Linked DNA regions of Salipiger abyssi. The protein of the gene in region 1 interacts with the protein of each later gene in a pairwise test. Links are inferred from orthologs where the notes say so. Each region holds a gene or a part of one and is shown in the gene's direction. Other genes may lie near its edges.

Region 1 (3,569 bases):
GGCGCGCTACATCCATGCCCATTCCGGCCGTGCGCAGGGGCCGTTCGTGACGGTGAACTGCGCCGGCGTCGCGCCCGAGACCATGGAAGAGGTGCTGTTCGGTCGCGAGACGCCCGAGCGCGGCATCGAACCGGGGCTGCTGGAGCAGGCGCATGGCGGCGTGGTCTATTTCGACGAGGTCGCCGACATGCCGCTCGGCACCCAGTCCAAGATCCTGCGCGTGCTGGTCGACCAGAGCTTTACCCGCGTCGGCGGCGCCGACAAGGTGCGGGTCGATCTGCGGGTGATCTCCTCGACCAACCGCGATCTCGACGAGGAAATCGCGGCGGGCCGCTTCCGTCAGGAGCTTTATCACCGGCTCAACGTGGTGCCGATCGCGGTGCCCTCGCTGGAGGACCGCCGCGAGGATATTCCGATGCTCGCCGGCTATTTCATCGAGGCCTGCAACAAGTCGCAGGGCCTGCCGGTGCGGCCGCTTTCCGAGGATGCGATTGCGCTGATGCAGACGATGATCTGGCCGGGCAATGTGCGCCAGCTCAAGAACCTGGTGGAGCGGGTGCTGATTTTGGGCGAGGGCACTGGCCCCATCGAGGCGCGCGAGCTGCCGCAGGAGGCGCCCGCGGGTGGCGACGAAGAGGGGCGCGTGGTGCTTTCGGGCACGCTGGCGACCCTGCCGCTGCGCGAGGCGCGCGAGGCCTTCGAGCGGGAATATCTGCTCACCCAGATCAACCGGTTCGGCGGCAATATCTCGCGCACTGCGGCCTTTGTCGGCATGGAGCGCTCGGCGCTGCACCGCAAGCTGAAATCGCTGGGCGTGGTGACCGGCTCGAAATCCGGCGGGCGCATCGCCTATGTGGACGAGGATCATGTTCAGCAGGCGGGGTGAGCGGCGGCATCTGCGCGCAGTTGCGCTGAGCATGCTGATCGCGGCGCTGGCGGGATGTTCGGCGCCGGTGGTCTCGACCCAGGCCTCGGAGACAAGCGCGAGCGCCAGCGCACAGGAGGCGCGGATTGCCGAGGTCGCGGCGGAGCTGCGCGCGCTGGGGCCAGGGGTCGACCCGGCAGAGGCGGAACGCGCGGCGCGCATCGCTGTGTTGAAGCCGCTCGACTGGGCGCGCGAATGGCGCGTGGTCGATCCGCCGCTGGTGCATAATTTCAAGGTGGTGAACGGGTTCCGCGACAAGGGCGTCTGCCAGGACTGGGCCGATGCGCTGGAGATCGCGCTGCATGCGGAGGGCTTCCGCACGCTGGAGCTGCACCGGGCCATCGCCAATGCCCGCAATCTCAGCCTCGAACACGCGACCGTGGTGGTCACCGCGCGCGGCCAGAACTGGGAGCAGGGGCTGATCCTCGATCCCTGGCGTCTGGGGCAGGGCCGGCTCTGGTCGGCGCGGGTGCAGGAGGATCCGCGCTACATCTGGGAATCGCGCGAGGCGGTACGGGCCTGGCATCGCGACTGGAAGGCGCGCACGCCGGCAGCGGGCTAGCGCGCTCCGCGCCGTCCTGCCTGCCGCGCGGGCAGTGAGCGGCACGCCGCCCGGCTTTCGGGCAGCGACCGGATTTTTGCACTGGAAGTTCCGGAACCCGCGATACATACTCGGCCGGAAGAGGGAAAGCCGCAAAGCGGCAAAAGGCAAGAACAAAGGCAATTTCAATGGCTTCGGACAGACAAAACCTTCAGGACGCGTTTCTCAACCATGTCCGCAAAACCAAGGTTCCGGTCACTGTATTCCTCATCAACGGCGTGAAATTGCAGGGTGTCATCACCTGGTTCGACAATTTCTGCGTGCTTCTGCGCCGCGACGGGCAGTCGCAGCTGGTCTACAAGCATGCGATTTCGACGATCATGCCGTCGCAGCCGATCAACCTGTATGACGGCGACGGCAGCGATTGAAGGAACACGCAACGCATGTGACCCGCGCCTGGGTCCTGCATCCTGACATCCGCTCGGATCGCGACCGACGCGATGCCGAGATGGCTCTGGAAGAGGCGATGGCGCTGGCTGCCGCGCTCCCCGACCTGGAGGTCGCGGGGGGTATTGTCGTGCCGTTGCGCGATCCGCACCCGGGCACGCTCTTCGGCTCCGGCAAGATCGCCGAGCTGAAGGCGCAGCTCGAGGAGGACGAGATCGAGCTGGTGCTGGTCGACGGGCCGGTGACGCCGGTGCAGCAGCGCAATCTGGAAAAGGAATGGGGCGTTAAGCTGCTCGACCGGACCGGGCTGATCCTCGAGATCTTCTCCGACCGGGCGGCGACGCGCGAGGGCGTGTTGCAGGTCGAGATGGCGGCGCTTTCCTATCAGCGCACGCGGCTGGTGCGGGCCTGGACCCACCTTGAGCGTCAGCGCGGGGGGCTGGGCTTTGTCGGCGGCCCCGGCGAGACGCAGATCGAGGCGGACCGGCGCGCCATCGACGAACAGCTCGTGCGGCTGCGCCGGCAGCTCGATAGGGTGGTCAAGACCCGCGATCTGCACCGCAAGGCGCGCGCCAAGGTGCCGTATCCCATCGTCGCGCTGGTGGGCTATACCAACGCGGGAAAATCCACGCTGTTCAACCGGCTGACCGGCGCCGAGGTGATGGCCAAGGACATGCTCTTTGCCACGCTCGACCCGACCATGCGGGCGGTGCGGCTGCCCACGGGAATCGAGGTGATCCTGTCGGACACGGTGGGGTTCATCTCTGACCTGCCGACCGAGCTGGTGGCCGCCTTCCGCGCCACGCTCGAAGAGGTGCTGGCGGCCGATATCATCCTGCATGTGCGCGATATCTCGCATCCCAATACCGAGGAGCAGGCGCGCGATGTCGCGGCGATCCTGAGCTCTCTGGGCGTGCGCGAGGAGGTGCCGCTGCTGGAGATCTGGAACAAGACCGACCGGCTGGAGCCGGAGGCGCGCGCGGCGGTCGCAACGCGGGCCGAGCGCGAGGAGACGGTCTTTGCGGTCTCGGCGCTGACCGGCGACGGGCTCGACCCGATGTTGCAGGCGGTGACCGGGCGGCTTCAGGGCGAGACCGTGGAAGAGGCGCTGGTGCTGGGCTTCGACGACGGGCGCCGGCGGTCCTGGCTCTTCGGCAAGGGGCTGGTGCAGGACGAGCGTCAAGAGGAGGACGGGTTCCACCTCACAGTGCGCTGGTCGGCGAAGGATCGGGCGCAGTTCGAAACGCTCTGAGCGGGGCCAAGCGTTTTTGAAAACGCTTGCAAATTCCTTGGAAGGAATTTGTGGCGCCTCAGGCGAAGAGCGGCGCTTCGGCGGCCAGGATTTCGCGCGCGGCAAGGTAGCGTGCGCTCTGCCGCAACGACGGCGCGTCCGGCGTGGCGGCCCAGATCCCCAGCGCAAAGAGCCTCTGCAGGACAAGCGACACCTGCGGGTCGGTTCCGGTCTCGCCATAGCCGCGACGCAGCGCCTCGGCGCTGCGGTGGAGATCTTCCGCTGTGCCCGGCTGCGCCATGGCATCGACGAGCAGCGCCACCAGATCGCGCAGCGGCTCGTCCGGCCTGTCATTCTCGAAATCGAGCCCGACCAGCCCGGTGTCCGTGGCGACGAGATTCGACAGGTGCAGGTCGCGATGGGTC
Region 2 (3,350 bases), 1.8 Mb from region 1 along the record:
CGGAAAACAACTGATGCCGCTGACCGCGCAGACGCACGAGCTGAGCGCGTGCGTCCTCCGGGGTTTCGGGTTTGGTAAAGATCTCGGTACCGAGCGCGAGGATCTGGTCACAGCCCAGAACGAACGCCTCGGGATGGCGCTGCGAAACGCGGCGGGCTTTGAATTCGGCCAGGGCATCGGCCATGTCGCGCGGCCCGGCACCTTCCTGGGCGAGCGAGTCGCGCAGCGCAGCTTCGTCGACGCGCGGCCTCTCGATTCGGAAGGGCACGGCGGCGTTTTGCAGCATCTCTGCCCGGATCTGCGAGCCGGACGCCAAAATGAACGGCGGGGCCATGTGGAAAAACCTGTCGAAATCTAAGGGGCCTTGTCAGGGGAGCGTTCTGGGGAAAATCGCTCCGACATGCAAGCCGGGGGAAAACCGGCACAGTTCACGACGCGCCGGACCGAGTCGTTCGGTTGTGGGGAAGGATAACTTTGTGCTGAGGATGAGCTTTCGCAGACGCCAACTGTCCAAGGGTTATTCAGGGGATAAGAATACGCGTCAATCCACTGAAATTAAATTATTAATTTTAGAGAATGTTAAGAACAAGGCGTCGCTACGCACAGAATTGCCCACAGCTCTGTGTCCTTGGGACAAGACGCGCATAAGCGAATAATCCACCGGTGGCATGGGTTCCTAATCTCAAAATCATCTTTTCTCTTTTCTCTTAAAGATTGGTTTCGAACCCCCACGGGCGGCCATGTGCGAGAAAGATTGACTCGGGAGACGGAGCGCATTACCTCCCTTTGCGATACCCGTCCGGGTGTGATTTTCCCAGAGACCGACAGATACGGGGCCGTATGACCGGCCCGGAAGGATTCATGATGAGCATCGAGAAGCTCAACCTCTCCGACCTGAAGGCGAAGAGCCCCAAAGATCTGCTCGCCATGGCCGAGGAGCTCGAGATCGAGAACGCCTCGACCATGCGCAAGGGCGAGATGATGTTCCAGATCCTGCGCGAACGCGCGGATGAGGACTGGCAGATCTTTGGCGATGGTGTGCTCGAGGTGCTTCAGGACGGGTTCGGTTTCCTGCGCTCGCCGGAAGCGAACTATCTGCCCGGTCCCGACGATATCTATGTCTCGCCGGACATGATCCGGAAATACTCGCTGCGCACCGGCGACACGGTGGAGGGCGAGATCCGCGCGCCCGATGGCGAGGAGCGCTATTTCGCGCTGGTGGATGTCACCAAGATCAATTTCGAGGATCCGGAGCGCGCGCGGCACAAGATCGCCTTCGACAACCTGACGCCGCTCTATCCGGACGAACGGCTGACGATGGAGATCGAGGATCCGACGATCAAGGACCGCTCGGCCCGGATCATCGACCTGGTCTCGCCCATCGGCAAGGGCCAGCGCTCGCTCATCGTGGCGCCGCCGCGGACCGGTAAGACGGTGCTGCTCCAGAATATCGCGACGAGCATCGAAAAGAACCATCCGGAGTGCTATCTGATCGTGCTGCTGATCGACGAGCGGCCGGAAGAGGTGACGGATATGCAGCGCTCGGTGAAGGGGGAGGTGATTTCCTCTACCTTTGACGAACCGGCGACGCGGCATGTTGCGGTTTCGGAAATGGTCATCGAGAAAGCCAAACGTCTGGTGGAACACAAGCGAGATGTTGTGATCCTTCTGGACTCGATCACCAGACTTGGTAGAGCATTCAACACAGTTGTGCCGTCCTCGGGGAAGGTGCTGACCGGTGGTGTGGATGCCAACGCCTTGCAACGACCGAAGCGGTTCTTCGGCGCGGCGCGGAATATCGAAGAGGGCGGATCTCTGACGATCATCGCAACGGCGCTGATCGACACCGGATCGCGCATGGATGAGGTGATCTTTGAGGAATTCAAGGGCACCGGCAACTCCGAGATCGTGCTGGATCGGAAGGTTGCGGACAAGCGGGTCTTCCCGGCGATCGACATTCTGAAGTCGGGTACGCGGAAGGAAGACCTTCTGGTCGACAAGATTGATCTGCAAAAGACCTTTGTGCTGCGGCGGATCCTGAATCCGATGGGCACCACGGATGCCATCGAATTCCTGCTGTCGAAGCTCAAGCAGACCAAGACGAACTCGGAATTCTTCGACTCGATGAACAGCTAGGACCGGCCGGGAGGCAGGTTTGGACACCATCTTTGCCCTTGCGAGCGCGCCGGGAAAGGCCGGCGTGACAGTGATCCGCGTTTCCGGGACGAAAGCCTGGGACGCGGCGTCGCGTCTTGCCGGAACTTTGCCGGCGCCGCGCCAGGCTGTGCTGCGGCGGTTGCGGGATGCGGAGGGGCAGGTTCTCGACGAGGCGTTGCTGCTGCTGTTCGAGGACGGCGCAAGTTTTACCGGCGAGACGGTCGCGGAATTTCATCTGCATGGCAGCGTTGCCATCCAGCGTGCTGTTTTGCGAGCGCTGGAGAAGATGGCGGGGCTTCGCCTTGCAGAGCCGGGTGAGTTTACCCGCCGGGCCCTGGAGAACGACCGTCTGGATCTGACGCAGGTCGAGGCCTTGGCAGATCTCATCGAATCTGAAACGGAGAGCCAAAGGCGACAGGCGTTGCGCGTCTTTGGCGGTGCACTGGGAAAAACCGTGGAGATCTGGCGGCGGGATCTCATCGAAGCGGCGTCTCTGCTGGAGGTCACGATTGATTTCGCTGACGAAGAGGTTCCCGTCGATGTGTCGGACCGGGTTGCGGAGTTGATCACTCTGGTCTCCGGGTCGCTGGATCGGGAACTCGCCGGCATCGACGCAGCGGAGCGGATCCGAACGGGATTTGAGGTCGCCATTCTGGGTGCGCCGAATGTCGGCAAATCCAGTCTTCTGAACGCGCTGGCGGGGCGAGAAGCAGCTATTACGTCCGAGATCGCCGGGACAACGCGTGATGTGATCGAGGTCAGGATGGATATCGCCGGGTTGCCGGTGACGCTGCTCGATACGGCAGGGTTGCGGGAAGCGCAGGATCCGGTGGAAAAGATCGGGATTACGCGGGCGCGGGCGCGGGCAAAAACGGCGGATCTGCGGGTGCTGCTATTGGATGATCGCGGCATGCCGGATATGGAGTTGGGGGACGAGGATATCGTGCTGCGGTCAAAGGCCGATCTGTCAGGGGATGCGGATGGAATTTCCGCGCTGACGGGACAGGGGATAGATCTTCTGATCGCGGAGATCGGTGCGCGCCTTTTCGACAAGGTTCAGGCGGCGGGGTTGGCGACGCGGGAACGGCATCGTGTTGCCTTCCTTCAGGGGAAATCCGCGCTGGGGGCCGCACAGGAGATGCTCATGCGCGGGCCGGACTGGTATGATCTGGCGGCGGAAGAAATTCGGACGG

Evidence for each region. The genes of interacting proteins can lie anywhere in the genome.
Region 2: the proteins of hfq (region 1) and rho interact in binary tests that used the Escherichia coli proteins (3 or more experiments, as listed by UniProt). The link is inferred for Salipiger abyssi from one-to-one orthologs.

The regions. Positions count from the first base shown.
Region 1 is NZ_CP015093.1:3,445,290-3,448,858, forward strand. The notes cover bases 407-3,274. They hold hfq (RNA chaperone Hfq), read left to right. Parts: upstream 407-1,654; coding sequence 1,655-1,894; downstream 1,895-3,274. Other genes in these bases: ntrX (nitrogen assimilation response regulator NtrX), read left to right, coding at 407-886; Ga0080574_RS20370 (hypothetical protein), read left to right, coding at 867-1,487; hflX (GTPase HflX), read left to right, coding at 1,912-3,165; Ga0080574_RS20385 (phosphotransferase family protein), read right to left, coding at 3,224-3,274. Also shown: more of ntrX, read left to right, coding at 1-406; more of Ga0080574_RS20385, read right to left, coding at 3,275-3,569. UniProt on the Escherichia coli protein: RNA chaperone that binds small regulatory RNA (sRNAs) and mRNAs to facilitate mRNA translational regulation in response to envelope stress, environmental stress and changes in metabolite concentrations.
Region 2 is NZ_CP015093.1:1,666,312-1,669,661, reverse strand. Bases 1-3,000 are described here. They hold rho (transcription termination factor Rho), read left to right. Parts: upstream 1-864; coding sequence 865-2,136; downstream 2,137-3,000. Other genes in these bases: mnmE (tRNA uridine-5-carboxymethylaminomethyl(34) synthesis GTPase MnmE), read left to right, coding at 2,156-3,000; Ga0080574_RS11630 (Maf family protein), read right to left, coding at 1-334. Outside these bases: more of mnmE, read left to right, coding at 3,001-3,350. UniProt on the Escherichia coli protein: Facilitates transcription termination by a mechanism that involves Rho binding to the nascent RNA, activation of Rho's RNA-dependent ATPase activity, and release of the mRNA from the DNA template.